Regions from separate parts of the Peribacillus sp. FSL H8-0477 genome, predicted to be linked through region 1. Evidence: a T-box and tRNA genes for the amino acid it is inferred to sense, from the RefSeq annotation. Region 1 holds a T-box; the other regions hold tRNA genes.

Evidence for each region. The T-box of region 1 lies ahead of serS (serine--tRNA ligase). A T-box ahead of a tRNA ligase gene usually reads a tRNA of that ligase, here a tRNA-Ser.
Region 2: it encodes a tRNA-Ser, which carries the amino acid that the T-box ahead of serS (serine--tRNA ligase) is inferred to sense. The anticodon was not compared.
Region 3: it encodes a tRNA-Ser, which carries the amino acid that the T-box ahead of serS (serine--tRNA ligase) is inferred to sense. The anticodon was not compared.

Annotation. Positions count from the first base shown of each region.
Region 1 is NZ_JBBODE010000001.1:2,331,583-2,341,749, forward strand. It holds rRNA gene MHI18_RS11650 (16S ribosomal RNA) at 1-653, shown strand, start outside; tRNA gene MHI18_RS11655 (tRNA-Ile) at 726-802, shown strand; tRNA gene MHI18_RS11660 (tRNA-Ala) at 820-895, shown strand; rRNA gene MHI18_RS11665 (23S ribosomal RNA) at 996-3,928, shown strand; rRNA gene rrf (5S ribosomal RNA) at 3,994-4,109, shown strand; gene MHI18_RS11675 (YaaC family protein) at 4,460-5,407, opposite strand; gene guaB (IMP dehydrogenase) at 5,523-6,986, shown strand; gene MHI18_RS11685 (D-alanyl-D-alanine carboxypeptidase family protein) at 7,163-8,491, shown strand; T-box leader at 8,568-8,794, shown strand; gene serS (serine--tRNA ligase) at 8,858-10,135, shown strand.
Region 2 is NZ_JBBODE010000002.1:217,378-227,544, reverse strand. It holds gene tsaB (tRNA (adenosine(37)-N6)-threonylcarbamoyltransferase complex dimerization subunit type 1 TsaB) at 1-554, opposite strand, end outside; gene tsaE (tRNA (adenosine(37)-N6)-threonylcarbamoyltransferase complex ATPase subunit type 1 TsaE) at 554-1,006, opposite strand; tRNA gene MHI18_RS12935 (tRNA-Met) at 1,208-1,281, opposite strand; rRNA gene rrf (5S ribosomal RNA) at 1,312-1,427, opposite strand; tRNA gene MHI18_RS12925 (tRNA-Met) at 1,679-1,752, opposite strand; rRNA gene rrf (5S ribosomal RNA) at 1,782-1,897, opposite strand; rRNA gene MHI18_RS12915 (23S ribosomal RNA) at 1,963-4,895, opposite strand; rRNA gene MHI18_RS12910 (16S ribosomal RNA) at 5,036-6,581, opposite strand; tRNA gene MHI18_RS12905 (tRNA-Gly) at 6,680-6,753, opposite strand; tRNA gene MHI18_RS12900 (tRNA-Pro) at 6,785-6,861, opposite strand; tRNA gene MHI18_RS12895 (tRNA-Arg) at 6,867-6,943, opposite strand; tRNA gene MHI18_RS12890 (tRNA-Leu) at 6,977-7,063, opposite strand; tRNA gene MHI18_RS12885 (tRNA-Leu) at 7,122-7,202, opposite strand; tRNA gene MHI18_RS12880 (tRNA-Lys) at 7,213-7,288, opposite strand; tRNA gene MHI18_RS12875 (tRNA-Gln) at 7,300-7,374, opposite strand; tRNA gene MHI18_RS12870 (tRNA-Asp) at 7,446-7,522, opposite strand; tRNA gene MHI18_RS12865 (tRNA-Glu) at 7,541-7,612, opposite strand; tRNA gene MHI18_RS12860 (tRNA-Ser) at 7,627-7,717, opposite strand; tRNA gene MHI18_RS12855 (tRNA-Asn) at 7,721-7,795, opposite strand; gene MHI18_RS12850 (SprT family protein) at 7,984-8,457, opposite strand; gene cmpA (cortex morphogenetic protein CmpA) at 8,542-8,661, shown strand; gene MHI18_RS12840 (Tex family protein) at 8,741-10,167, opposite strand, start outside.
Region 3 is NZ_JBBODE010000001.1:1,640,143-1,650,309, reverse strand. It holds rRNA gene MHI18_RS08430 (23S ribosomal RNA) at 1-467, shown strand, start outside; rRNA gene rrf (5S ribosomal RNA) at 582-697, shown strand; tRNA gene MHI18_RS08420 (tRNA-Val) at 706-781, shown strand; tRNA gene MHI18_RS08415 (tRNA-Thr) at 798-873, shown strand; tRNA gene MHI18_RS08410 (tRNA-Lys) at 927-1,002, shown strand; tRNA gene MHI18_RS08405 (tRNA-Leu) at 1,012-1,092, shown strand; tRNA gene MHI18_RS08400 (tRNA-Gly) at 1,101-1,175, shown strand; tRNA gene MHI18_RS08395 (tRNA-Leu) at 1,193-1,281, shown strand; tRNA gene MHI18_RS08390 (tRNA-Arg) at 1,298-1,371, shown strand; tRNA gene MHI18_RS08385 (tRNA-Pro) at 1,380-1,456, shown strand; tRNA gene MHI18_RS08380 (tRNA-Ala) at 1,466-1,541, shown strand; tRNA gene MHI18_RS08375 (tRNA-Met) at 1,572-1,648, shown strand; tRNA gene MHI18_RS08370 (tRNA-Ile) at 1,657-1,733, shown strand; tRNA gene MHI18_RS08365 (tRNA-Ser) at 1,745-1,837, shown strand; tRNA gene MHI18_RS08360 (tRNA-Met) at 1,887-1,960, shown strand; tRNA gene MHI18_RS08355 (tRNA-Asp) at 1,968-2,044, shown strand; tRNA gene MHI18_RS08350 (tRNA-Phe) at 2,075-2,150, shown strand; tRNA gene MHI18_RS08345 (tRNA-His) at 2,163-2,238, shown strand; tRNA gene MHI18_RS08340 (tRNA-Gly) at 2,248-2,321, shown strand; tRNA gene MHI18_RS08335 (tRNA-Ile) at 2,327-2,403, shown strand; tRNA gene MHI18_RS08330 (tRNA-Asn) at 2,411-2,485, shown strand; tRNA gene MHI18_RS08325 (tRNA-Ser) at 2,487-2,577, shown strand; tRNA gene MHI18_RS08320 (tRNA-Glu) at 2,581-2,652, shown strand; gene MHI18_RS08315 (TraR/DksA C4-type zinc finger protein) at 2,842-3,588, opposite strand; gene MHI18_RS08310 (1,4-dihydroxy-2-naphthoate polyprenyltransferase) at 3,721-4,653, opposite strand; gene MHI18_RS08305 (isochorismate synthase) at 4,887-6,293, shown strand; gene menD (2-succinyl-5-enolpyruvyl-6-hydroxy-3-cyclohexene-1-carboxylic-acid synthase) at 6,286-8,031, shown strand; gene menH (2-succinyl-6-hydroxy-2,4-cyclohexadiene-1-carboxylate synthase) at 8,028-8,843, shown strand; gene menB (1,4-dihydroxy-2-naphthoyl-CoA synthase) at 8,856-9,674, shown strand; gene MHI18_RS08285 (o-succinylbenzoate--CoA ligase) at 9,743-10,167, shown strand, end outside.

The sequences.
Region 1 (10,167 bases):
TACGGCCGCAAGGCTGAAACTCAAAGGAATTGACGGGGGCCCGCACAAGCGGTGGAGCATGTGGTTTAATTCGAAGCAACGCGAAGAACCTTACCAGGTCTTGACATCCTCTGACACTCCTAGAGATAGGACGTTCCCCTTCGGGGGACAGAGTGACAGGTGGTGCATGGTTGTCGTCAGCTCGTGTCGTGAGATGTTGGGTTAAGTCCCGCAACGAGCGCAACCCTTGATCTTAGTTGCCAGCATTCAGTTGGGCACTCTAAGGTGACTGCCGGTGATAAACCGGAGGAAGGTGGGGATGACGTCAAATCATCATGCCCCTTATGACCTGGGCTACACACGTGCTACAATGGATGGTACAAAGAGCTGCAAACTCGCGAGGGTAAGCGAATCTCATAAAGCCATTCTCAGTTCGGATTGCAGGCTGCAACTCGCCTGCATGAAGCCGGAATCGCTAGTAATCGCGGATCAGCATGCCGCGGTGAATACGTTCCCGGGCCTTGTACACACCGCCCGTCACACCACGAGAGTTTGTAACACCCGAAGTCGGTGAGGTAACCGCAAGGAGCCAGCCGCCTAAGGTGGGACAGATGATTGGGGTGAAGTCGTAACAAGGTAGCCGTATCGGAAGGTGCGGCTGGATCACCTCCTTTCTAAGGAAAATTAACGTGACGCTTTTGTTTTGTTCAGTTTTGAATGAGTAATTCATTCCTTATAGTAGAAAGGGGCCTATAGCTCAGCTGGTTAGAGCGCACGCCTGATAAGCGTGAGGTCGATGGTTCGAGTCCATTTAGGCCCACCATTTCTTACTACCCTAACGGGGCCTTAGCTCAGCTGGGAGAGCGCCTGCCTTGCACGCAGGAGGTCAGCGGTTCGATCCCGCTAGGCTCCACCAATAAAGGTTTATCCTTTATACATTGTTCCTTGAAAACTAGATAATAGATAGAAGGTAAATTTTGCATCAATTTTTAAAACACCGAATGTTTTTTTTAGTAGGTTAAGTTAGAAAGGGCGCACGGTGGATGCCTTGGCACTAGGAGCCGATGAAGGACGGGACTAACACCGATATGCTTTGGGGAGCTGTAAGTAAGCGTTGATCCAGAGATTTCCGAATGGGGAAACCCACTGTTCGTAATGGAACAGTATCTTTACCTGAATACATAGGGTACTGAAGGCAGACCCGGGGAACTGAAACATCTAAGTACCCGGAGGAAGAGAAAGCAATAGCGATTTCCTGAGTAGCGGCGAGCGAAACGGAATCAGCCCAAACCAAGAGGCTTGCCTCTTGGGGTTGTAGGACACTCAATATGGAGTTACAAAGGAACGGGGTAAATGAAGAGGTCTGGAAAGGCCCGTCAAAGAAGGTAAAAACCCTGTAGTTGAAACTTCGTTCCCTCCTGAGTGGATCCTGAGTACGGCGGGACACGAGAAATCCCGTCGGAAACAGGGAGGACCATCTCCCAAGGCTAAATACTCCCTAGTGACCGATAGTGAACCAGTACCGTGAGGGAAAGGTGAAAAGCACCCCGGAAGGGGAGTGAAATAGATCCTGAAACCGTGTGCTTACAAGTAATCAGAGCCCGTTAATGGGTGATGGTGTGCCTTTTGTAGAATGAACCGGCGAGTTACGATCCCATGCGAGGTTAAGTTGAAAAGACGGAGCCGCAGCGAAAGCGAGTCTGAATAGGGCGAATTAGTATGTGGTCGTAGACCCGAAACCAGGTGATCTACCCATGTCCAGGGTGAAGTTCAGGTAACACTGAATGGAGGCCCGAACCCACGCACGTTGAAAAGTGCGGGGATGAGGTGTGGGTAGCGGAGAAATTCCAATCGAACCTGGAGATAGCTGGTTCTCTCCGAAATAGCTTTAGGGCTAGCCTCAAGATGAGAGTATTGGAGGTAGAGCACTGATTGGACTAGGGGCCCCCAACGGGTTACCGAATTCAGTCAAACTCCGAATGCCAAATACTTATTCTTGGGAGTCAGACTGCGAGTGATAAGATCCGTAGTCAAAAGGGAAACAGCCCAGACCACCAGCTAAGGTCCCAAAGTATACGTTAAGTGGAAAAGGATGTGGAGTTGCTTAGACAACCAGGATGTTGGCTCAGAAGCAGCCACCATTTAAAGAGTGCGTAATAGCTCACTGGTCGAGTGACTCCGCGCCGAAAATGTACCGGGGCTAAACGTATCACCGAAGCTGTGGATGGACACCGTAGGGTGTCCGTGGTAGGAGAGCGTTCTAAGGGCGTCGAAGCTAGACCGTAAGGACTGGTGGAGCGCTTAGAAGTGAGAATGCCGGTATGAGTAGCGAAAGAAGGGTGAGAATCCCTTCCACCGAATGCCCAAGGTTTCCTGAGGAAGGCTCGTCCGCTCAGGGTTAGTCGGGACCTAAGCCGAGGCCGAAAGGCGTAGGCGATGGATAACAGGTTGATATTCCTGTACCACCAATTTATCGTTTGAACGATGGGGGGACGCAGGAGGATAGGGTAAGCGCGCTGTTGGATATGCGCGTCTAAGCAGTTAGGCCGGAAACGAGGCAAATCCCGTTTCCATTAAGGCGGAGCTGTGATAGCGAGGGAAATTAAGTACCGAAGTTCCTGATTCCACACTGCCTAGAAAAGCCTCTAGTGAGATAAAGGGTGCCCGTACCGCAAACCGACACAGGTAGGCGAGGAGAGAATCCTAAGGTGTGCGAGAGAACTCTCGTTAAGGAACTCGGCAAAATGACCCCGTAACTTCGGGAGAAGGGGTGCTTTTTAGGGTGAATAGCCCGGAAAAGCCGCAGTGAATAGGCCCAGGCGACTGTTTAGCAAAAACACAGGTCTCTGCGAAGCCGCAAGGCGAAGTATAGGGGCTGACGCCTGCCCGGTGCTGGAAGGTTAAGGGGAGAGGTTAGCGTAAGCGAAGCTTTGAACCGAAGCCCCAGTAAACGGCGGCCGTAACTATAACGGTCCTAAGGTAGCGAAATTCCTTGTCGGGTAAGTTCCGACCCGCACGAAAGGCGTAACGATCTGGGCACTGTCTCAACGAGAGACTCGGTGAAATTATAGTACCTGTGAAGATGCAGGTTACCCGCGACAGGACGGAAAGACCCCGTGGAGCTTTACTGTAACCTGATATTGAATTTTGGTACAGCTTGTACAGGATAGGTAGGAGCCTTTGAAACCGGAGCGCTAGCTTCGGTGGAGGCATTGGTGGGATACTACCCTGGCTGTATTGAAATTCTAACCCGCGCCCCTTATCGGGGTGGGAGACAGTGTCAGGTGGACAGTTTGACTGGGGCGGTCGCCTCCTAAAGAGTAACGGAGGCGCCCAAAGGTTCCCTCAGAATGGTTGGAAATCATTCGTAGAGTGTAAAGGCACAAGGGAGCTTGACTGCGAGACCTACAAGTCGAGCAGGGACGAAAGTCGGGCTTAGTGATCCGGTGGTTCCGCATGGAAGGGCCATCGCTCAACGGATAAAAGCTACCCCGGGGATAACAGGCTTATCTCCCCCAAGAGTCCACATCGACGGGGAGGTTTGGCACCTCGATGTCGGCTCATCGCATCCTGGGGCTGTAGTCGGTCCCAAGGGTTGGGCTGTTCGCCCATTAAAGCGGTACGCGAGCTGGGTTCAGAACGTCGTGAGACAGTTCGGTCCCTATCCGTCGTGGGCGCAGGAAATTTGAGAGGAGCTGTCCTTAGTACGAGAGGACCGGGATGGACGCACCGCTGGTGTACCAGTTGTCTTGCCAAAGGCATAGCTGGGTAGCTACGTGCGGACGGGATAAGTGCTGAAAGCATCTAAGCATGAAGCCCCCCTCAAGATGAGATTTCCCATAGCGTAAGCTAGTAAGATCCCTGAAAGATGATCAGGTAGATAGGTTTGAGGTGGAAGCGTGGTGACACGTGGAGCTGACAAATACTAATCGATCGAGGACTTAACCATTCGTTTTAATTACATGCAAAAACCTTCTTATTATCTAGTTTTGAAGGAACAACGTTCCTTTATAGTCTGGTAATGATGGCGAAGAGGCCACACCCGTTCCCATTCCGAACACGGAAGTTAAGCTCTTCAGCGCCGATGGTAGTTGGGGGTCTCCCCCTGTGAGAGTAGGACATTGCCAGGCAACAGAAAGAAAAGATCAGCTGCATAGCTGGTCTTTTTTTGTGGCGTTTTTTAGAAGTTGAGCAGGAAATATGGTACCCTGAGGGGTATTTATACCTGAAAATAGTGCCCAGACGGGAATACGGAGTCTCTAGACGGGATTATGCAGGGCCTAGACGGGAATAACGTGATCTCAGACGGGAATATATGAAGACCAGACGGGATTATGAAACGGAACAGAATAGCCCCCATGATGAATCCAGAAGTCAGCATGTTTAAATGAGCTCCCTAAAGTCATTTCAAAACCCACCTTTTGTTAGAATAAGCCTCTATTCCATATCGTGCCTAAAATTCTCCTGGCCTCGCTGCAAACTACATTGAAATGTTGGTTAACCATTGCAGAATCAAAAAGGGTATTTTCTCCTGACTGATCTGGACATATTGTACAATAGCTGGGTAGTCATCAGTGGGCACTGTCTTTTGTAACTCGTACCACCATTCTGTTTCATAGCGGCAAATCATGCTTAAGTTATATAAAATGAGGTAATGATTTAAGAGTTCAGGAAAAAGATAACAAGGTGATTGTTTATTTAATGAAAGCATATACGTGTTTTCTATAAGGTTAAAGTGGATAGGAGAATGATGGTTCACAGTAAATGGTTCTTCGGTTACTAAGTTGAGTTTGAGCTTATCTGGCTGAACATCTATTTTTAATTTTGTCTTTGCAGTTAGGTAGTCACCTAACCGAGCACTAGTCATTTGAAAGGTATCTAAAAGAGAAAGAGGAAGTTCAAAGTGGTTTTTCGTTTCTGATAATTTCTCAAATGTCTTTTTGAAATGAATGTGCTGCATTTCCGGAATTTCTCGGATTAGCTGTTCCATTGAGAATTTTTCATGTTCTAATTGTTTCATGTGAAACATTTTCCATGACATATGTGAGAACAAACCATTCTTTTGAGTTTTCACTTCATCTTGTAAAAAAGAATATTGTTGTTTCTTCCGTTTTCGCGTTGTCACCCCATGGGCTAATACTGAGGTGGTGTCAGGATAGTCGGGATCAATGGTAAGCAGACAAGCCTTTATTAATTGCAGACAACCGTAAAATAATAAGATGGGCTGTATGGATAAAGGGGCATTTCTTGCTTGGGTAAAGTAGGTTTGACCATGCTCTAAGTAATAAATAAAAGGGTAACAGTTATTATAGCTCTTTGTTTCTTTATTTATAATCGAAAGTTTTTGATAGCATTTTTGTAAATATTGTTGAGTAGATGTGGAAGAATAGTATCGAGTAAAACCGTTCCAAATAGTAAGATTAGTCAAAAATAAGAACCCCTTTCTAATTAGCAGAAAAATCAAACATTTTAATAACTCCTTGACAGTATATTGTCCAATTGATAACCTACAAATAATATTTTTTTAGCAGGAGGGGAAAAAGATGTGGGAAACTAAGTTTGCAAAAGAAGGTTTAACGTTCGATGATGTATTATTAATCCCAGCGAAATCTGAGGTACTACCCAATGAGGTGAACTTGGAGGTAACATTAGCAGAAAATCTTAGATTAAAACTGCCGATTATCAGTGCAGGGATGGATACCGTTACTGAAGCTGCAATGGCCATTGCTATGGCAAGACAGGGCGGGCTCGGAATCATCCATAAAAATATGTCGATCGAAGCACAAGCTGAACAGGTAGATAAAGTAAAACGTTCAGAAAGCGGCGTCATTACCGATCCCTTTTTCCTAACCCCAGAGCATCAAGTTTTTGATGCAGAGCACTTAATGGGTAAATATCGTATTTCTGGTGTTCCAATTGTTAACAATGAAAAAGAGCGAAAATTGGTCGGAATTATTACAAACCGTGATTTGCGCTTTATTTCTGATTTTTCCCTCCAGATTTCTGAAGTCATGACTGCAGAAGATTTGGTGACTGCTCCTGTTGGAACAAACTTAAAACAAGCTGAAAAGATTCTTCAAAAATATAAAATTGAAAAATTGCCGTTAGTTAATGAGTCAGGTGTATTAAAAGGACTTATTACGATTAAAGATATTGAAAAAGTGCTGGAATTTCCTAATTCTGCAAAAGATAAGCAAGGACGTTTATTAGCTGGCGCTGCCGTGGGCGTGACTAAGGATACATTGAAGCGTGTGGAAATGCTTGTGAAGGCACAGGTAGATGTAGTAGTTATTGATACCGCACATGGTCACTCTAGAGGTGTACAAGATGCTATAAAAGAAATGCGTGCAAGCTTTCCTGAATTAACTATTATAGCCGGAAATGTAGCTACAGGAGCAGCGACAAGAGCCTTGATTGAAGCTGGTGCTGACATTGTTAAAGTAGGAATTGGTCCTGGTTCAATTTGCACCACACGGGTGGTTGCAGGTGTTGGTGTTCCACAGATTACCGCTATTTATGATTGTGCTACGGAAGCACGGAAACTTGGAAAAACAATTATAGCTGATGGTGGTATAAAGTACTCAGGTGATATCGTGAAGGCACTTGCAGCTGGAGGACATGCCGTTATGCTCGGCAGTATGCTTGCAGGGGTTACGGAAAGCCCAGGAGATACCGAAATATTCCAAGGGCGCCGCTTTAAGGTATACCGTGGGATGGGTTCTGTTGCTGCGATGGAGAATGGTTCGAAGGATCGTTATTTCCAAGAAGATAATAAGAAATTTGTCCCTGAAGGTATTGAAGGCAGGTTACCATATAAAGGACCTTTGGCTGATACAGTCTACCAATTAGTCGGTGGTATTCGTTCTGGGATGGGATATTGTGGGTCAGCAGATCTTCACACACTACGTGAGCAGGCACAGTTCATCCGAATGACTGGAGCTGGTCTACGTGAAAGTCATCCGCATGATGTGCAGATTACCAAAGAAGCTCCCAATTACTCTTTATAATTCAAAAAATGATAAATAAAAACTTGTTTATAAGATGAATAAAAAGCTAGGCAGAGGGGAAAGATACTCTGTCTTTTTTTATTATTTTTTTTGTGATAAACTAGACAACGTGTGATTCAAATAACGGAGAGGCTCTTCGTAACATATAGAAGCTATGAAAGTTGGAGGTAAAAAAATTGAAAAAAATCAGCCAGATAACATTGGTTTTTACAATGTTACTAGTTCTCATTGCATCGCAGTTTACCTACAGTCCGCTTAAAGCTGCGGCTGAAGATAATACGCTTGGTTTAAAGGCCGAGGCAGCTATTATCCTTGATGGAAAAAGTGGAAAGATAATCTTCGAAAAAAATGCTGATAAAGTATTGGGTATTGCTTCAATGTCTAAAATGATGACTGAATATATCATTATGGAAGCTATTGAAGATAAGAAAATTAAGTGGGATGATACAGTAAAGATTAACGAATATATACATAATCTTTCTAAGTCTCCAAACCTGTCGAATGTAGGGTTAACACAGGGTGAGGATTACACAGTTAAAGAACTATACAGTGCAATGGCGATTTATTCAGGTAATGCAGCGACAGTAGCATTAGCAGAATTAATTTCAGGAAGCGAAAAGAATTTTGTTAATCTTATGAATAAAAAAGCAAAAGAAATTGGATTGAAAGACTTTAAGTTTGTTAACTCAAGTGGATTGAATAATTCCGATTTATTAGGAAATCATCCTGCTGGGGATGCTAATGAAGAAAACGTAATGACAGCAAGAGATACAGCAACACTTGCTTACCGTTTAATCACGGATTATCCGGAAGTTCTAGACTTTTCAAAGGTATCTAAGTTAGAATTCCGCGACGGAAAAGAATATCCTAATTTCAACTGGATGCTTCCCGGACTAATCTACGAGTATAAAGGTGTAGATGGGTTAAAGACAGGTTCTACTGAATTTGCTGGATATGGACATACAGCTACTGCTATTCGTGACGGGCAGCGTTATGTTACTGTTGTAATGAAGTCCACATCTAAAAGCGAACGTTTTGAAGATAGTATTAAATTAATGGATTATGCATTTAGTAACTTTAATACAGAAAAAATTGTACCCGCTGATTATCAAGTAAAAGGAAAAGAAAAGTTACCTGTAGCAAAAGGGAAAGAAGACAGCGTTAAAATTCAATCGGAAAAAGCAATCGAGCTTACCATTGAAAAAGGACAAAAGAGTAATTACGTACCCAAGCTTGTCATTGATAAGGATAAATTGAATGAAGATGGCAAATTATCGGCACCTATTAAAAAAGGTGATAAGATTGGGTATCTAACAGTCGACTCTAAAGAAGATTCAGATTATGGATTTATAGATAAAAAAGGTGCTAAAACTGTTCAAGTAGACGTGGTTGCTGCTGAATCTGTTGAGAAGGCTAACTGGTTTGTCCTATCCATGCGTGCAGTTGGCGGATTCTTCGGAGATATTTGGGACAGTGCTTCCTCAACCGTTAAGGGCTGGTTTTAATTCTGCTCCTAAGGATGAATAAAAGGGTTGCAACTTGCAAATAATTATAGTACATTATGGAAAACAAATTGATAAAATTAAAACGTTGATAGGAACTAGTAATAGGTGTTTTTTCTAAAGAGAGCCGGTGGTTGGTGTGAATCGGTGTAAGGCACTTATGAATCCCTCCTTGAGCAAAGTATGGAACACCTTAAGCTAAGGTTAGTAATTACTTTCGGCTTTAGCCGTTATCTTTATAAGTGGAAAGTTTATTTATGATACTTTCAACTAGGGTGGCAACGCGGGTTAACTCTCGTCCCTTTTCAGGGGACGGGAGTTTTTTGCGTTCATTTTAAAAATTTGAGTTACTAATAGGAGGAATAAGAGATGTTAGATTTAAAATTTTTACGTAATAACTTTGAACAAGTGAAGCATTCATTACAGCATCGCGGCGAGGATTTGACTGATCTGGGTCGTTTTGAAGAGTTGGATGTCAAACGCCGTACATTGATTGCTGAAACGGAGAAGTTAAAGAGTCGTCGTAATGAAGTATCACAGCAGGTGGCTGTATTAAAACGCGAAAAACAGGATGCAGATCATTTAATTGTCGAAATGAGACAAGTTGGTGATCAAATTAAGAGTTTCGATGAAGAGCTTCGAAGTGTGGAAGAAGATTTAGATAAGCTGTTAATGTCTATTCCTAATATTCCCCATGAAAGTGTGCCTGTTGGAGAAACAGAAGATGATAATGTCGAAATACGTAAATGGGGAGAGGTTCCTGCTTTTGAATTTGAGCCAAAGCCTCACTGGGATGTTGCAACTGAACTTGGAATTCTTGACTTTGAAAGAGCTGCAAAGGTAACGGGCAGTCGTTTTGTTTTTTATAAAGGCCTAGGGGCAAGACTTGAACGTGCCTTGATTAATTTCATGATTGATTTGCATGTTGAAGAACATGGTTATGAGGAAATGCTTCCACCGTATATGGTAAACCGCGCAAGTATGACAGGGACAGGACAGCTTCCGAAATTCGAAGAAGATGCCTTCCGCATTGAAAGTGAAGATTACTTCTTAATTCCAACAGCAGAAGTTCCGGTAACTAATTTCCATCGTGATGAAATTTTAAGTGTAGACAGCTTACCTATCAGCTATGCAGCTTATAGCGCCAGCTTCCGTTCTGAAGCAGGATCTGCGGGGCGTGATACGCGTGGGTTAATCCGTCAGCACCAATTTAATAAAGTGGAGCTTGTGAAATTCGTTAAACCTGAAGATTCTTATGAGGCACTTGAACAATTGACGGGACATGCAGAAAAGGTGCTTCAGCTTCTAGACCTTCCGTATCGTGTCTTGAGAATGTGTACGGCTGATCTTGGGTTTACTGCTGCGATGAAGTACGATATTGAAGTATGGATTCCAAGTTATGAGACATACCGTGAAATTTCTTCTTGTAGTAATTTTGAAGCGTTCCAAGCAAGACGGGCTAATATTCGCTTCCGTCGTGATCCAAAGGGAAAACCGGAGCATGTGCATACGTTAAATGGTTCTGGACTGGCGATTGGACGGACTGTAGCCGCTATCCTTGAGAACTATCAACAAGCAGATGGCAGTGTGAAAGTTCCTGAGGTTCTTGTTCCATATATGCGTGGAGCAAAAGTAATTAAAGGATAAGTGGAAGAGAGGGGGATTTTCCCCTTCTCTTT
Region 2 (10,167 bases), on a different contig from region 1:
GGCGGGGCAAATACGGCTTGTTCTCCTAATCCCTCTATAATGGCTTCTTGATGCAAAGCGATATCTTGGCCAATGAATAAAATCGATTCATTCGTAGACTTTAACCGTTTAGCCCAATCTACAGATAAAATGTTGCAGTCATCTATGATTGTTTCTAATTTGTTATTGGTGAATTTATAAAGACCTGTAAAGATCAAGCCCCGTCTTGCATCAAACAACGGTGCAATATACCCATCAAAAAAACGAGCATTCGCAGCCAATGCTTCAAGGCTGGATACGCCAGATAGGGGGATTTTTAGGGTCCAAGCCAATGTTTTAGCAATGGTAACACCTATCCTTACACCCGTATAGGATCCTGGTCCTTTTGCTACAACAATTTTATCGAGTTCTCCTGGAGTAGTATCACATTCCTTCAATAAACCCTCAATGGCCGGCATAACACGTAATGAATGATTCTTCTTTAGATTCGTGATATATTCGCCAATTACCTTATCATCCTCTATTAAAGAGATACCTAATATAAAATTTGATGTATCTAACGCTAACACTTTCATTAACAAATCTCCTTACATAACTGAAGGTATCGTTCTCCCTTAGCTTCTAATACAAATTTACGGCTTGTATCACCAATCCGATAGATATTAATGGTCAGCAGTTCATCAGGAAGCTGTTCTTTAATTAAATGTGCCCACTCCACAACCGTAACCCCTGTACCTTCAAAATATTCGTCAAAACCAAGATCTTCATCCTCCGCACTTACCCTATAAACATCCATATGGTAAAGGGGAATCCGCCCTTGGTATTCCTTAATAATCGTAAAGGTAGGGCTGTTGACCACCCGAGTTACGGCTAGACCTTTGGCTAGGCCTTTCGTAAACGCCGTCTTTCCAGCCCCCAAATCTCCTTCTAACGCAATTACCTCTCCACCATTAAGCTTTTCACCTATCTGTTTCGCTAAAGCGAATGTTTGATCTTCATTCTCAGTAACTAACTCATACTGCTGCATATTATCATTCACCCTTATATCCTTCTTTTATCATCGACCTGTAATAAACCTTATACCTGTAGTTTACCTTTTTTCGCTATAGGAAACAACGGATGAACCGGAAATGTGATTTGACGACGAATAGCACTGAGTTAGAAACGAATTTTTCTATCTTTCTAGACATAAAAAAAAACGAAACAATTGTTTCGTTTTTTTAACTGATTGCGGGGACAGGATTTGAACCTGCGACCTTCGGGTTATGAGCCCGACGAGCTACCGGACTGCTCCACCCCGCGACGATTTGAATGAAACTAAAAAATAAATATGCCTGGCAACGTCCTACTCTCACAGGGGGAGACCCCCAACTACCATCGGCGCTGAAGAGCTTAACTTCCGTGTTCGGAATGGGAACGGGTGTGGCCTCTTCGCCATCACTGCCAGACATTATTCATTTCTTACTATAATATTATATTAACATTATTTTTACACAATTGCAAGAGCTTTTTTGTTTCTTTTTTCTTCTAGAAGAAATTGCTGCCTGTGGATCTTTAACTCTAACTTTATTTTCTCCATTTAACAACTGTTTATTCACTATCTCTTTTTTATCATATGACCTGAATCCGATTTAATGACACTTTTAATAGTCGAAACAAAAAAGACAACAGAGAAAGTTCTCTGTTGTCTTTTAAATGATTGCGGGGACAGGATTTGAACCTGCGACCTTCGGGTTATGAGCCCGACGAGCTACCGGACTGCTCCACCCCGCGACGATTTGAATGAAACTAAAAAAGAAACAGCCTGGCAATGTCCTACTCTCACAGGGGGAGACCCCCAACTACCATCGGCGCTGAAGAGCTTAACTTCCGTGTTCGGAATGGGAACGGGTGTGGCCTCTTCGCCATCATTACCAGACTATAAAGGAACGTTGTTCCTTCAAAACTAGATAATAAGAAGGGTTTTGCATGTAATTAAAACGAATGGTTAAGTCCTCGATCGATTAGTATTTGTCAGCTCCACGTGTCACCACGCTTCCACCTCAAACCTATCTACCTGATCATCTTTCAGGGATCTTACTAGCTTACGCTATGGGAAATCTCATCTTGAGGGGGGCTTCATGCTTAGATGCTTTCAGCACTTATCCCGTCCGCACGTAGCTACCCAGCTATGCCTTTGGCAAGACAACTGGTACACCAGCGGTGCGTCCATCCCGGTCCTCTCGTACTAAGGACAGCTCCTCTCAAATTTCCTGCGCCCACGACGGATAGGGACCGAACTGTCTCACGACGTTCTGAACCCAGCTCGCGTACCGCTTTAATGGGCGAACAGCCCAACCCTTGGGACCGACTACAGCCCCAGGATGCGATGAGCCGACATCGAGGTGCCAAACCTCCCCGTCGATGTGGACTCTTGGGGGAGATAAGCCTGTTATCCCCGGGGTAGCTTTTATCCGTTGAGCGATGGCCCTTCCATGCGGAACCACCGGATCACTAAGCCCGACTTTCGTCCCTGCTCGACTTGTAGGTCTCGCAGTCAAGCTCCCTTGTGCCTTTACACTCTACGAATGATTTCCAACCATTCTGAGGGAACCTTTGGGCGCCTCCGTTACTCTTTAGGAGGCGACCGCCCCAGTCAAACTGTCCACCTGACACTGTCTCCCACCCCGATAAGGGGCGCGGGTTAGAATTTCAATACAGCCAGGGTAGTATCCCACCAATGCCTCCACCGAAGCTAGCGCTCCGGTTTCAAAGGCTCCTACCTATCCTGTACAAGCTGTACCAAAATTCAATATCAGGTTACAGTAAAGCTCCACGGGGTCTTTCCGTCCTGTCGCGGGTAACCTGCATCTTCACAGGTACTATAATTTCACCGAGTCTCTCGTTGAGACAGTGCCCAGATCGTTACGCCTTTCGTGCGGGTCGGAACTTACCCGACAAGGAATTTCGCTACCTTAGGACCGTTATAGTTACGGCCGCCGTTTACTGGGGCTTCGGTTCAAAGCTTCGCTTACGCTAACCTCTCCCCTTAACCTTCCAGCACCGGGCAGGCGTCAGCCCCTATACTTCGCCTTGCGGCTTCGCAGAGACCTGTGTTTTTGCTAAACAGTCGCCTGGGCCTATTCACTGCGGCTTTTCCGGGCTATTCACCCTAAAAAGCACCCCTTCTCCCGAAGTTACGGGGTCATTTTGCCGAGTTCCTTAACGAGAGTTCTCTCGCACACCTTAGGATTCTCTCCTCGCCTACCTGTGTCGGTTTGCGGTACGGGCACCCTTTATCTCACTAGAGGCTTTTCTAGGCAGTGTGGAATCAGGAACTTCGGTACTTAATTTCCCTCGCTATCACAGCTCCGCCTTAATGGAAACGGGATTTGCCTCGTTTCCGGCCTAACTGCTTAGACGCGCATATCCAACAGCGCGCTTACCCTATCCTCCTGCGTCCCCCCATCGTTCAAACGATAAATTGGTGGTACAGGAATATCAACCTGTTATCCATCGCCTACGCCTTTCGGCCTCGGCTTAGGTCCCGACTAACCCTGAGCGGACGAGCCTTCCTCAGGAAACCTTGGGCATTCGGTGGAAGGGATTCTCACCCTTCTTTCGCTACTCATACCGGCATTCTCACTTCTAAGCGCTCCACCAGTCCTTACGGTCTAGCTTCGACGCCCTTAGAACGCTCTCCTACCACGGACACCCTACGGTGTCCATCCACAGCTTCGGTGATACGTTTAGCCCCGGTACATTTTCGGCGCGGAGTCACTCGACCAGTGAGCTATTACGCACTCTTTAAATGGTGGCTGCTTCTGAGCCAACATCCTGGTTGTCTAAGCAACTCCACATCCTTTTCCACTTAACGTATACTTTGGGACCTTAGCTGGTGGTCTGGGCTGTTTCCCTTTTGACTACGGATCTTATCACTCGCAGTCTGACTCCCAAGAATAAGTATTTGGCATTCGGAGTTTGACTGAATTCGGTAACCCGTTGGGGGCCCCTAGTCCAATCAGTGCTCTACCTCCAATACTCTCATCTTGAGGCTAGCCCTAAAGCTATTTCGGAGAGAACCAGCTATCTCCAGGTTCGATTGGAATTTCTCCGCTACCCACACCTCATCCCCGCACTTTTCAACGTGCGTGGGTTCGGGCCTCCATTCAGTGTTACCTGAACTTCACCCTGGACATGGGTAGATCACCTGGTTTCGGGTCTACGACCACATACTAATTCGCCCTATTCAGACTCGCTTTCGCTGCGGCTCCGTCTTTTCAACTTAACCTCGCATGGGATCGTAACTCGCCGGTTCATTCTACAAAAGGCACACCATCACCCATTAACGGGCTCTGATTACTTGTAAGCACACGGTTTCAGGATCTATTTCACTCCCCTTCCGGGGTGCTTTTCACCTTTCCCTCACGGTACTGGTTCACTATCGGTCACTAGGGAGTATTTAGCCTTGGGAGATGGTCCTCCCTGTTTCCGACGGGATTTCTCGTGTCCCGCCGTACTCAGGATCCACTCAGGAGGGAACGAAGTTTCAACTACAGGGTTTTTACCTTCTTTGACGGGCCTTTCCAGACCTCTTCATTTACCCCGTTCCTTTGTAACTCCATATTGAGTGTCCTACAACCCCAAGAGGCAAGCCTCTTGGTTTGGGCTGATTCCGTTTCGCTCGCCGCTACTCAGGAAATCGCTATTGCTTTCTCTTCCTCCGGGTACTTAGATGTTTCAGTTCCCCGGGTCTGCCTTCAGTACCCTATGTATTCAGGTAAAGATACTGTTCCATTACGAACAGTGGGTTTCCCCATTCGGAAATCTCTGGATCAACGCTTACTTACAGCTCCCCAAAGCATATCGGTGTTAGTCCCGTCCTTCATCGGCTCCTAGTGCCAAGGCATCCACCGTGCGCCCTTTCTAACTTAACCTACTAAAAAAAACATTCGGTGTTTTAAAAATTGATGCAAAATTTGCCTTCTATCTATTATCTAGTTTTCAAAGAACAAGGTTGAATGAATTACTCATTCAAAACTGAACAAAACAAAAGCGTCACGTTAATTTTCCTTAGAAAGGAGGTGATCCAGCCGCACCTTCCGATACGGCTACCTTGTTACGACTTCACCCCAATCATCTGTCCCACCTTAGGCGGCTGGCTCCTTGCGGTTACCTCACCGACTTCGGGTGTTACAAACTCTCGTGGTGTGACGGGCGGTGTGTACAAGGCCCGGGAACGTATTCACCGCGGCATGCTGATCCGCGATTACTAGCGATTCCGGCTTCATGCAGGCGAGTTGCAGCCTGCAATCCGAACTGAGAATGGCTTTATGAGATTCGCTTACCCTCGCGAGTTTGCAGCTCTTTGTACCATCCATTGTAGCACGTGTGTAGCCCAGGTCATAAGGGGCATGATGATTTGACGTCATCCCCACCTTCCTCCGGTTTATCACCGGCAGTCACCTTAGAGTGCCCAACTGAATGCTGGCAACTAAGATCAAGGGTTGCGCTCGTTGCGGGACTTAACCCAACATCTCACGACACGAGCTGACGACAACCATGCACCACCTGTCACTCTGTCCCCCGAAGGGGAACGTCCTATCTCTAGGAGTGTCAGAGGATGTCAAGACCTGGTAAGGTTCTTCGCGTTGCTTCGAATTAAACCACATGCTCCACCGCTTGTGCGGGCCCCCGTCAATTCCTTTGAGTTTCAGCCTTGCGGCCGTACTCCCCAGGCGGAGTGCTTAATGCGTTAGCTGCAGCACTAAAGGGCGGAAACCCTCTAACACTTAGCACTCATCGTTTACGGCGTGGACTACCAGGGTATCTAATCCTGTTTGCTCCCCACGCTTTCGCGCCTCAGTGTCAGTTATAGACCAGAAAGTCGCCTTCGCCACTGGTGTTCCTCCACATCTCTACGCATTTCACCGCTACACGTGGAATTCCACTTTCCTCTTCTACACTCAAGTTCCCCAGTTTCCAATGACCCTCCCCGGTTGAGCCGGGGGCTTTCACATCAGACTTAAGGAACCACCTGCGCGCGCTTTACGCCCAATAATTCCGGATAACGCTTGCCACCTACGTATTACCGCGGCTGCTGGCACGTAGTTAGCCGTGGCTTTCTGGTTAGGTACCGTCAAGGTACCAGCAGTTACTCTGGTACTTGTTCTTCCCTAACAACAGAACTTTACGACCCGAAAGCCTTCATCGTTCACGCGGCGTTGCTCCGTCAGACTTTCGTCCATTGCGGAAGATTCCCTACTGCTGCCTCCCGTAGGAGTCTGGGCCGTGTCTCAGTCCCAGTGTGGCCGATCACCCTCTCAGGTCGGCTACGCATCGTTGCCTTGGTGAGCCATTACCTCACCAACTAGCTAATGCGCCGCGGGCCCATCTATAAGTGACAGCCGAAACCGTCTTTCCATCTTCTCTCATGCGAGAAAAGAACATATCCGGTATTAGCTCCGGTTTCCCGAAGTTATCCCAGTCTTATAGGCAGGTTGCCCACGTGTTACTCACCCGTCCGCCGCTAACTGTTGAGTAAACTCAACAATTCGCTCGACTTGCATGTATTAGGCACGCCGCCAGCGTTCATCCTGAGCCAGGATCAAACTCTCCGTAGAATGTTTGACTTGCTCGGTTGTTTTTATAGTGTGTACTCACTTCTTTAAAACGTTGACGCTTTGTTTTGTTCAGTTTTCAAAGAGCAATAAAGTTAAAATGGAGCGGGTGAAGAGAATCGAACTCTCATCATCAGCTTGGAAGGCTGAGGTTTTACCACTAAACTACACCCGCATATATAATTGAAATTTTTATTGAGAAGTAATGGTCGGGAAGACAGGATTCGAACCTGCGACCCCTTGGTCCCAAACCAAGTGCTCTACCAAGCTGAGCTACTTCCCGAAATATGGTGCGCCCGGCGGGAGTCGAACCTACAACCTTCTGATTCGTAGTCAGATGCTCTATCCAATTGAGCTACGGGCGCTTTATATAAGAAAAGTATATTTTGAAATTTTGTTGGTGCGGCCGAGAGGACTTGAACCTCCACGGGGTTAACCCCCACTAGGCCCTCAACCTAGCGCGTCTGCCATTCCGCCACGACCGCAAAAGCGACTTTATCATCGTAACACGTTGGTGAGTTGCTGTCAACAAGTAATTTCTAATGCGGGTGAAGGGACTTGAACCCCCACGCCTCGCGGCGCCAGATCCTAAATCTGGTGCGTCTGCCATTCCGCCACACCCGCATATAAAAAATGGTGAGCCATGTAGGATTCGAACCTACGACCCTCTGATTAAAAGTCAGATGCTCTACCAACTGAGCTAATGGCTCGTACAAAAAAATGGCTGGGCTAGCAGGATTTGAACCTACGCATGACGGAGTCAAAGTCCGTTGCCTTACCGCTTGGCTATAGCCCAATAAATCTAATACAGAAAATCATCTTATCACATTACGATGTTTCACTGCAAGTACTTTTTTAAAATAATAATGGCGGTCCGGACGGGACTCGAACCCGCGACCTCCTGCGTGACAGGCAGGCATTCTAACCAACTGAACTACCGGACCATTAAATTATGTATAAAGTGACCCCTACGGGATTCGAACCCGTGTTACCGCCGTGAAAGGGCGGTGTCTTAACCGCTTGACCAAGGGGCCTTAAAAAATGTTCCTGGCGGAGAAGGAGGGATTTGAACCCTCGCGCCGCTCGCGCGACCTACACCCTTAGCAGGGGCGCCTCTTCAGCCTCTTGAGTACTTCCCCATATGGCTCCGCAGGTAGGACTCGAACCTACGACCGTTCGGTTAACAGCCGAATGCTCTACCACTGAGCTACTGCGGAATAATGTATCTTGTCTGCCGTTAAAAACCCGTAAGTTATTTTCTCGACTCTTTAGATTATAAGGACATTGTTATCAAAAGTCAACACTCTTTTTTAATATTCTTCATTTATTATTTAAGAAAGAAGTTTTAAAGCCGTAAACTCAATAACCACAAGGGTTTCAACCATTGATAAATCTAAAGAACTTTTCATTGGGCTATGATTTCTTTTGTCAACACCAGTCTTCCTTTACACTTTCCACAAACATATTTCGTTAGATTTATTCTTCTCTTTCTCTGATAAATCTGGCTGCAGCTTGTACAAGAGTACATAAGAATTCTCGACTTCTTCTGTTTAACTTGCTGTGAAGCAAGGGGCTTGCAGAAACGCGGGGCTTCTACTTCTCTTAGTAATTTTCTAAAACTGGCATCTCTGTGCTGATATCCTTTTCCTTCTAGATGAAGGTGATAGTGACATAGCTCATGTTTAATAATCCCTACTAAAACATCCATTCCGCCTTCTAAGTAATATTTTTCATTAATCTCGATATTATGAGATCGAAGTAAGTATCGGCCGCCTGTCGTCCGTAAGCGAGAATTAAAACTTGCTTGATGCCTAAACGTTTTACCAAATTCTCTTTCCGAAATATCTTCGACTAACTCCTGAAGCATCTCGTTATCCATTAACTTCTCCCTTTCCTGGTAACATGACAACCCATTATATCATAAACATAGTGGTAACTAGTGAGAAAACCAGGAGGTTTATCCATGCCAAATTGGTTACAAAACCAAATGAAACGGGCTTTCTATGAAAAAGACTCCTATCAAATCAAATTACTTAATCAATGCTGGTTTTATTATCGTAAAAAAGAACGAATTCATTTATAGCAGAGAACTTGTCAACCTATAGTGGTTAACAATCCATAAAAATACCCCTTTCTTCTATATAGAAGAAAGGGGCAGTCTTTTACATAGTCTGTTCTTTAGGTTCAAGCATAGTTAATGATACGCGTTGTTTATTAACATCTATCTGCTCAACCCATACCGTAACAACATCTCCTACTGACACAAGATCCAGTGGGTGTTTGACAAAACGGTTGCTTAGTTTGGAGATATGGACAAGACCATCCTGCTTAACCCCGATGTCGACAAAAGCACCAAAGTCGACAACATTTCGGACCGTACCTTGTAGTTCCATCCCTTTCTGTAAATCCTCCATTTTAAGCACGTCTTTCTTCAACAATGGTTTAGGCAGTTCATCCCGGGGGTCTCTGCCCGGCTTCATCAAAGCTTCTATGATATCTTTCAGGGTAATTTCACCGATATCCAGTTCCTCTGAATACGCCTTTACATCTAAATGCTTTAATGACTGAGTTAACGCTTCACTTCCCAATTCAGCTTTAGTCGAACCTAATTTTTTCAGTAGTTTTGTCACAGCACCATAATTTTCAGGATGAATAGATGTTTGGTCCAGTGGTTCTGTACCATCTATAATCCTCATGAAACCAATGCTTTGTTCATAGGTTTTTGCACCGAGTCTTGGAATGTTTTTTAATTGTTTTCTACTTTCAAACTTTCCTTCTTCTTCTCTTTTCTTCACGATATTTTGCGCGACAGTCTTTGATAGTCCTGCCACATACTGAAGTAATGACGGTGAAGCCGTGTTAACATTTACTCCTACCTGATTAACAGCCGTTTCTACGACAAATGTTAACGATTCAGCTAATTTTTTCTGTGATACATCATGCTGATATTGCCCTACACCAACAGATTGCGGATCTATTTTCACCAATTCAGCAAGTGGATCCTGAAGCCTTCTGCCAATAGATACGGCACTGCGCTGTTCAACTTGTAAGTCAGGAAATTCATCACGCGCTATTTCAGATGCTGAATAAATACTTGCACCCGCTTCATTTACGATGATATACGAAATATTCCGCTGCAAGTCTTTAAGGATATCTGCAATAAATTGTTCCGACTCCCTTGAAGCTGTCCCATTCCCTATCGCTACCACTTCTACATCAAACTGTTCAATGAGCGAAATTGTTTTATCTCGGGCCTCTGCTTTTTTATTAATCGGAGCATGTGGATAAATAACACTAATATCAATGACTTTTCCTGTTTCATCAAGTACAGCAAGTTTGCAGCCTGTTCGAAACGCTGGATCTAATGCAAGTATGACTTTTCCTTTTAAAGGTGGCTGCAGCAATAAATTCTTCAGATTTTCAGAGAATATATGTATGGCTTGATCTTCAGCCTTCTCGGTTAGTTCTTTCCTAATTTCACGCTCAATTGAAGGAAAAATCAAACGTTTGAAGCTATCTTCAATGGCTTCGGTCACAAAACTTGCGGATTCTGATTCATTTTTATTAATGATTTTTCTTACCATATACT
Region 3 (10,167 bases), 690 kb from region 1:
AAAGCTACCCCGGGGATAACAGGCTTATCTCCCCCAAGAGTCCACATCGACGGGGAGGTTTGGCACCTCGATGTCGGCTCATCGCATCCTGGGGCTGTAGTCGGTCCCAAGGGTTGGGCTGTTCGCCCATTAAAGCGGTACGCGAGCTGGGTTCAGAACGTCGTGAGACAGTTCGGTCCCTATCCGTCGTGGGCGCAGGAAATTTGAGAGGAGCTGTCCTTAGTACGAGAGGACCGGGATGGACGCACCGCTGGTGTACCAGTTGTCTTGCCAAAGGCATAGCTGGGTAGCTACGTGCGGACGGGATAAGTGCTGAAAGCATCTAAGCATGAAGCCCCCCTCAAGATGAGATTTCCCATAGCGTAAGCTAGTAAGATCCCTGAAAGATGATCAGGTAGATAGGTTTGAGGTGGAAGCGTGGTGACACGTGGAGCTGACAAATACTAATCGATCGAGGACTTAACCATTCGTTTTAATTACATGCAAAAACCTTCTTATTATCTAGTTTTGAAAGAATAAGTAAAATTGTTCTTGCAAAATTTCAAAAAGACTATATAATAATATAAGTCAGATTGAAAATGTTTGGTGGCGACAGCGAAGAGGCCACACCCGTTCCCATTCCGAACACGGAAGTTAAGCTCTTCAGCGCCGATGGTAGTTGGGGGTCTCCCCCTGTGAGAGTAGGACGTCGCCAAGCATATATATGGAGGATTAGCTCAGCTGGGAGAGCATCTGCCTTACAAGCAGAGGGTCGGCGGTTCGATCCCGTCATCCTCCACCATTTTTATTATACACCTGCCGGTGTAGCTCAACTGGTAGAGCAACTGACTTGTAATCAGTAGGTTGGGGGTTCAAGTCCTCTTGCCGGCACCATTTTTATGGATGTACAAGCTTATCATATTGATTTTAAGCTGCAAGACATCTATGAGCCATTAGCTCAGTTGGTAGAGCATCTGACTTTTAATCAGAGGGTCGTAGGTTCGAATCCTACATGGCTCACCATTTTTTATCGCGGGTGTGGCGGAATGGCAGACGCACCAGATTTAGGATCTGGCGCCGCGAGGCGTGGGGGTTCAAGTCCCTTCACCCGCACTTAATATGCGGAAGTAGTTCAGTGGTAGAATACAACCTTGCCAAGGTTGGGGTCGCGGGTTCGAACCCCGTCTTCCGCTCCAATTCTTATTAGTTCCTTGCCGGGGTGGCGGAACTGGCAGACGCACAGGACTTAAAATCCTGCGGTAGGTGACTACCGTACCGGTTCGATTCCGGTCCTCGGCACCATCTTTTAATTAAATATGCGCCCGTAGCTCAATTGGATAGAGCATCTGACTACGAATCAGAAGGTTGTAGGTTCGACTCCCGCCGGGCGCACTTTTTATCGGGAAGTAGCTCAGCTTGGTAGAGCACTTGGTTTGGGACCAAGGGGTCGCAGGTTCGAATCCTGTCTTCCCGACCATGAAATTTTGGGGCCTTAGCTCAGCTGGGAGAGCGCCTGCCTTGCACGCAGGAGGTCAGCGGTTCGATCCCGCTAGGCTCCACCAATTTTTTATAACACATATATCTTCTATTTGGGCGGCGTAGCTCAGCTGGCTAGAGCGTACGGTTCATACCCGTGAGGTCGGGGGTTCGATCCCCTCTGCCGCTACCAAAATTAGAGGACCTTTAGCTCAGCTGGTTAGAGCAGACGGCTCATAACCGTCCGGTCGTAGGTTCGAGTCCTACAAGGTCCACCATCTTCAACTGTGGAGGAATACCCAAGTTCGGCTGAAGGGATCGGTCTTGAAAACCGACAGGGGTGTCAAAACCCGCGGGGGTTCGAATCCCCCTTCCTCCTCCATTATTATTTTTTAAAACAGTGACATTTAGATTAGTACAATTATTATTATCGCGGGGTGGAGCAGTTCGGTAGCTCGTCGGGCTCATAACCCGAAGGTCGCAGGTTCAAATCCTGTCCCCGCAATCATAATGGTCCGGTAGTTCAGTTGGTTAGAATGCCTGCCTGTCACGCAGGAGGTCGCGGGTTCGAGTCCCGTCCGGACCGCCATTATTATTTAAAAATTATTATTTACATATTGGCTCAGTAGCTCAGTCGGTAGAGCAAAGGACTGAAAATCCTTGTGTCGGCAGTTCGATTCTGTCCTGAGCCACCATATTTTATTTTGGCGGTTGTGGCGAAGTGGTTAACGCACCTGATTGTGGTTCAGGCATTCGTGGGTTCGATTCCCATCAGTCGCCCCATTTAATATTGCGGGTGTAGTTTAGTGGTAAAACCTCAGCCTTCCAAGCTGATGATGAGGGTTCGATTCCCTTCACCCGCTCCAATAATGGGCCTATAGCTCAGCTGGTTAGAGCGCACGCCTGATAAGCGTGAGGTCGATGGTTCGAGTCCATTTAGGCCCACCATTATTGTTCCGCAGTAGCTCAGTGGTAGAGCATTCGGCTGTTAACCGAACGGTCGTAGGTTCGAGTCCTACCTGCGGAGCCACGGGGAAGTACTCAAGAGGCTGAAGAGGCGCCCCTGCTAAGGGTGTAGGTCGCGTAAGCGGCGCGAGGGTTCAAATCCCTCCTTCTCCGCCAGTAGGCCCCTTGGTCAAGCGGTTAAGACACCGCCCTTTCACGGCGGTAACACGGGTTCGAATCCCGTAGGGGTCATATTAAAAGATGTATACACATTGTGTACATCTTTTTTTTATGTTTAATATGTAAGCGTTATTTTCAAAGAGTATTTAAAACCTAGATGTAACATGTATCTTGCTCCTCTTGAAAAACTTTCTCATTCATCTTAGAACTTCCTTCCATCCAAAGAGAAAAATCCCCTGTGCAGCCAGGGGATTTTAATTATTACTTTTTATCTAGATAACTGTCTTTTTCTCTGTAGGGAATGTCACCTAACTTAGATTCCTTATTTTCTTTATCTAATAGTTCTTCTTCGTGTTCTTGATGACTAGTCGGATAGGCTTTGCGGTTTTTTCCGTCAATATCATTTCCGAGATATCCTTCGTACTTTTCAGGAAAGCCATCGGTATCATCTTCTGTTTCATATAGGTCGTCATAATTAGCTGTATCTTTGGTGAAGTCTGAAGGCGTTTCAGATGTTCCGAATCGGGCGACTTCAGCAAAGCTATCTTCTTTATCGTTAATCTCGTTTGATCGTCTGTTTTCAAAGTGATCACCTTGAGACGGGATCAATATCTCTTCTTCCACAGGTCTGTCTCTTGTAGATTGTTGTTTTGGTGTATGTTCAACGCAGTAGAGAGTGGTTGGTACAGCTTCTAGTCGTTCGTATGGAATATCTCCTCCACAAGTCTTACATCTTCCATAGCTGCCGTCTTCTATAGCATTTAAGGCTTCACTTATTTTTTCACTTTGTGATTCAGCATGAGTAGTAAGCGCCATATCTCTTTCTTTTTCAAATAATTCTGTGCCTAAGTCACCTGGATGATTATCATAGGAGGATAACTCTTCTGAAGCTTCTCTTTCACTTTTTTCAATTACGGTTTCTTTATCTTGTTGTATTCTATTCGATGCCTGCTCTTGTTCAGTCAAAAGCATATCTTTTAAGTGTTCTATCTGTTTATTTGTAGCCATTGAAATCACTCCTCGTGTTTAATGTCTCGCTTACGATTAGTTATAACTACATATTACCCGCTTTATAGGCTGGGGAAACAAGATATACAATTGAAAAAAAATACCCCGTGTAAGGATACACGGGGTAAAGAGTTATATAAAGTAACTGATGAATAAGCCAATCGATAAAAGGAAACCAAAGAAGGTGTTGGTCTGCCCAGCAGATTTCATGGCAGGCATCATTTCAATAGGCATTGTTTTACCAACAAAACCTTTTGTTGTTTGTACGGCCTTAGGAATACTTAATAAAGCGAGTAGAATCCATGGAGATACCGTTCCAGTGACAACTAATCCAATTACCCAGAGATAGGCTATTGCGAACATAATCCCCATAAAGATAATTGCTTTCTTTTGTCCAAGTAAAATTGGAAGGGTTCTACGTCCGCTGCGTTTATCCCCATCATGATCTCGAATATTATTGGCCATATTAATTAGTCCTACTAATATACCGCTTGGAACAGCCACTAATACAGCTATGCTTGAAACATGCCCAGTTTGAATATAATAGGCAATGAGTATAATCAAGAATCCCATAAAGAATCCAGAAGCAAGTTCGCCGAATGGTGTCCAAGAGATTGGGAATGGTCCTCCAGTATATAAATAGCCGACCAGCATGCAGACAAGACCGACTGCTGCAAGCCACCAAGAAGATGCGGCACAGATATAAATGCCAAGCAGCAACGATATGGTATACATAACAAGTGCGAGCTGCATAATCAGTTTTGGTGTCATCCCGTGACGAACAATGCCGCCGCCGATTCCTACTGATTCTGCGGTATCTAGTCCTCGTTTGAAATCATAATACTCATTGAATAAATTGGTAGCAGCCTGAATGAGCAAGCTGGCAAAAAGCATAGCTAGAAATAACAGCGTATTTACTGAGTCTGTAAGGAGTGCAAGTGCGGTTCCCATTAATACAGGAATAAAACCGGCTGTTAATGTATGGGGCCTTATTAGTTCCCACCATATTTTCCAGTGTCGCTTACCTGGAAGCGAAGCTGAATTTGAATAATCTTGTGAATCCATTGTGTCTCTCCTCTATAAGTAGAAAATTGGCTGAAAATGACGTAAGCATACAGACTAAGTTTAGAAAAAGATTGAGGCAGTGTCAATGTCTTTTTCGAATGGCACTAATTGCTTAGTTCAAGTTTTATATAATAAGGAAGAAAATTGTTCTCACTAGTTGGAATAATTGACATTAACTCTGACAGAGGTGTATCTTTAAAGAGGTTTGAACTTATATTTACGGGGGGATTTTTTTGTCTATTTCATATAAAACTGAACGATTTGTAGGACTAAAGCAGGCGTTGGAACAAGCAAATTTGCTCCAAACAGTCGTCCTGTTCAGTGAAGTAAAAAAAATCGATCATATTGACCCCCTTTCATTTTATCGAGCTGGAAGAGAACGCTATGAAGGGGAACGCTTTTTTTGGCAGGACCCTGAGAAAGAAATTGTCATTGCGGGTTTAGGGAAAGCCCTGAAACTCCAAGTACCTGCTGATTCGAATCGTTTCAACAGTATGGAAGATAACTGGTCTACCATCCGGAATACTGCTGTTATTACAGGAGCAACCGATATAATAGCAACAGGGCCCTTGTTATTTGGAGGCTTTTCTTTTGATCCTAACAAAAGTGACTCTCGTTTATGGGAGCATTTTGGAGATAATCTTTTATACATTCCCTCCCTCATGCTATCCGTTGTGAAGGGGCAAGCATATGTTACGACCAACACACTCTGCACTCCCGGCGTTAAGGGAGAAATGCTGATTAAACAGATAAATGATTGGGACAAGTTAGTGAACGGGAAGATCAACAAATCTATGCCGGAGAACAAGGTCCAAAGCCAAACGGAAATTCATCCAGAAGCTTGGAAGAATACCGTAGCTCAGGCCGTTCAAGAATTAAAAGATACGGATATGGATAAGATTGTCCTTGCAAGAGAATTACGAGTCACGTGTACAGAACGTATTCAGTCTGAAACTGTATTAAATCAAATGCAAAAAGAACAGCCAAAAAGCTATATCTTCAGTTTAGAGTCTGAGAGTGATTGTTTCATTGGTGCCACGCCAGAAAGACTCGTTAAAAAACAGGACAGTGAAATGCTTTCTGCATGTTTAGCAGGTTCGATTGCCCGCGGTAAGACAGAGGAAGAGGATACGCTTCTTGGAAATGAATTATTACATGATGAAAAAAACCTAATGGAACATCAATATGTGGTTTCAATGATTACAGGTGCATTAGAAACTGTGTGTGAAAGATTAATGGTTCCACGTGAACCAGAATTGATGAAAAATAGACATATTCAGCATTTATTTACTCCTGTGAAAGGGACGTGTGCCCGTGATGTTTCTATGTTTCAGGTAGTAGATAAACTACATCCTACACCTGCTATGGGCGGACTGCCAAAAGAAAAGGCGGTCAGCCGAATTCGTGAGATAGAAGAGCTGGAACGCGGGTTTTATGCAGGACCAATTGGTTGGATCGATTCCTATGGAAATGGAGAATTTGCTGTTGGAATTCGTTCCGGTCTTCTACAAGGCAATGAAGCATCCTTATTTGCGGGCTGTGGAGTTGTGGCAGATTCAATCCCGGAGAGTGAGTATCGGGAAACATCCATTAAATTTAATCCAATGCTAAGTGCTTTAGGAGGAACGCTAAATGAATGAGCAAGATTCATTAACCGCATATGCAGCTTCATTTATTGATGAACTAGCTCGGAATCAGGTTAAACATGCCGTGATAAGTCCAGGTTCGAGATCAACTCCCCTGGCTCTTTTGTTTGCAGAGCACCCTGACATTACCATTCATATTAATGTTGATGAACGTTCAGCAGGTTTTTTTGCGCTTGGCTTAGCCAAAGCGTTACAAGAACCTGTTGCTATGTTATGTACATCTGGTACAGCTACAGCCAATTTTTATCCGGCTATAGTAGAAGCTTTTTATGCGAGAGTACCTCTCATCGTTCTCACGGCTGATCGGCCGCATGAGCTTCGTGATGTAGGTGCTCCGCAAACCATTGATCAGATGCAGATGTATGGTAAGCATGTTAAGTGGTTTGCTGAAATGGCTATTCCAGAAAATACAGATGTGATGATCCGCTATGCCCGCACCATATCTGCAAGAGCTGCGGCTACAGCCGTTAAACAACCAAGCGGACCAGTACACGTTAACTTCCCTCTTAGAGAGCCGCTCGTGCCTGCTATGAAGGATGTACAAACTTACAGAGGCCAAAGAGAAGCAACTGTACAAGTGGAAGCCGGTGAATTATCCCTTTCGCTTAAGCAAATGGATAATCTAGCAAACATACTTAGCCAGTCAAAGGCGGCTTTGATTGTCTGTGGAGAGCTGCAAACCACTGAAAGCAGAGAAGCCATTCTCCAATTAGCTGATAAATGGAATGTACCGATTCTTGCAGATCCGCTGTCACAACTTCGGAGCGGACAAAGCGCTGTGAATATTATTGATTGCTATGATACCATTTTGCGGGATGAACGAGCGTGTGCGGCCCTCAGTCCGGATCTTATTTTAAGATTCGGTGCGATGCCAGTTTCAAAGCCGCTTTTACTATATATGAAAAAGCAGCGTCAAGCTGTTCATATGGTCGTTGATGGCGGCGGAGGATGGAGAGAACCTGCAGGTCTTGCTACAAATATGATTCAGTCAGAAGAAGCTGTATTTTGTCATGGGATGACTGCAAGACTGCCAGAAGTCCAAGATTCAATCTGGCTGTCTCAATGGATAACTATTAATCATGCAGCTAAGCAGGCTTTAAGCAGTATTCGAGATGGAGCTGAGCTGGATGAGGGGAAACTATTTTCTCTTTTAAGTGATTTAATGCCTGAAGACTCTCATTTATTCGTCGGAAATAGTATGCCTATTAGAGATTTGGATACATTCTTCTTTACGAATAATAAGTCGATTCGTACGTATGCCAACCGCGGTGCCAATGGAATTGATGGAGTTGTCTCAACGGCTCTTGGTGTAAGCACTGTGAAGGAAAATACGGTACTAGTTATTGGAGATTTAAGCTTTTTCCATGACATGAATGGGCTGCTAGCAGCTAAATTGCAAAAGCAGAACCTAACCATACTGCTTGTTAATAATGATGGTGGTGGAATTTTCTCCTTTTTACCTCAATCGTCTGAAAAAGATTATTTCGAAGTCCTATTTGGTACTCCTCATGGTCTTGACTTTGAACTTGCCGTAAAGCTTTACGGAGGTAAGTACCATAAAGTACAGAATTGGGACGATTTCCAAGAGAATTTCACAAAATCCTTTACTGTTCCCGGTTTAAAGGTCATTGAAGTCCCGACAAATAGAGAAGAAAATGTCTTAAAACATCGAGATTTATGGAATTATGTTTCCCGGGAAATGAATGTTGTACTAGATAAGGAAAAATCATGAATTTTGTCGTAAATGGTGTAGAATATCATATAGAAACAGCAGGTGTATCTGGTGGAAAACAGCTTCTATTGCTGCACGGATTCACAGGAGATCTCCATACTTGGGACTTTCTTATCCCAATACTTAGCGAACATGTTCAATTAATCATGATTGATATCGTTGGTCATGGGAAAACAAGTGCTCCCAAAGACATTTCTCCTTATAAAATGGAATCAGCTGCTGCAGATATAAAAGCGATAGTCGATCACTTGGACATTAGTAAAATCCATGTATTAGGTTATTCTATGGGTGGAAGGCTGGCACTGAACTTTGCCGTTCTTTACCCTGAATGCATCCAGTCATTAATTCTTGAAAGTGCTTCGCCAGGACTTGAAGACGTCGAGGCTAGAAAGAAAAGAATGAATCAGGACCACCAACTTGCGTACAACATACTAGAAAGTGGGATCGAATCATTTGTGAATATGTGGGAGAACATTCCTTTGTTTGCTTCACAAAAAAGACTCCCTGCCGAAAAGCAGGCGGTAATCCGTAAACAAAGACTGGATAATCATGAAACGGGACTAGCCAACAGTTTAATCGGAATGGGTACGGGCGCTCAGCCTTCGCGTTGGGAGAGTCTTGACACGCTGTCTTTTCCAACGCTGTTGTTGACCGGGGAGCTTGATGTTAAGTTCTGTGAAATGGCAGAGAAGATGAGCAGGCTTATCAAAAATTGCGATTGGAAAATAATTAATGATGTTGGGCATGCTATTCACTCGGAGAATGAGAAAATGTTTGGTAAAATAGTATATGAGTTTTTAGCTAAACAATAAGGAGGAGCAAAAATGACAATCGAGTGGGTAACTAAACGAGAATATGAAGATATTCTATACACAGCTTATAATGGCATTGCAAAGATTTCTATTAATCGTCCTCACGTACATAATGCATTTCGTCCGAAAACGACAACTGAATTAATTGATGCATTTTCACGTGCACGTGATGATTCTGAAATTGGTGCGATTATACTAACTGGTGAAGGTGGAAAAGCGTTCTGTTCAGGCGGAGACCAAAAAGTTCGTGGTAATGGCGGGTATGTTGGCGAGGATAATATACCGCGCCTAAACGTCTTAGATCTACAACGCTTAATCCGTGTCATTCCTAAACCGGTAGTAGCTATGGTAGCCGGTTATGCCATTGGAGGAGGACATGTACTTCATATCGTTTGTGATTTAACGATTGCAGCTGATAATGCTGTATTCGGTCAAACGGGTCCTAAGGTAGGAAGCTTTGATGGTGGATATGGTGCAGGTTATTTAGCCCGTATCGTCGGCCATAAAAAAGCACGCGAAATTTGGTATTTATGTCGTCAATATAATGCACAAGAAGCATTAGATATGGGACTAGTTAACACGGTTGTACCATTAGAACAGCTTGAAGAAGAAACCGTTCAATGGTGTAAAGAAATGCTTCGAAATAGTCCAATGGCTTTACGTTTCTTAAAAGCATCTTTCAATGCTGATTCAGATGGACTTGCAGGTATTCAGCAATTAGCTGGAGATGCAACCCTTTTATATTACACAACAGAAGAAGCAAAAGAAGGACGCGATGCGTTTAAAGAAAAACGTGATCCAGACTTTGGTCAATTCCCGCGTTTCCCATAATAGAGACAATCATGAAACAGCTTGGCGGGGTAACTCGTCGAGCTGTTTTCGTATAAGGAGTTAGAAAAATGACTGCAAAAGTTGAAAAAATGCCGAATTGGCTGAAGAAACGTGCTCAGTTGACCCCAAATCGACCTGCTATAGAGTATAAAGAAAAAGTTTATACCTTTCTAGAACTAGACAGATTAGCAGAAAGCACAGCAAGGAAAGCGGCTGCGTTAGGTTTACAGCAGGGGGATACATGTGCCGTTTTGATACGAAATGATAGTAGAAGTGTGGCATTAATTCACGGGCTTTTTTATTTAGGTGTACGTATTGTTATGCTGAATCATCGTCTAACTGCAAACGAACTGACTTGGCAGGTGAAGGATAGTCAAGCAGACCAGCTTATTTTTGATGATGTCTTTAGTGAAAAGGGGAATCAAGTCCAAAGTCAGCTTCCATTACTTAAAATAGTGAGTATAGAGGTTGTTCAGCAAGTGACTGAAGATAA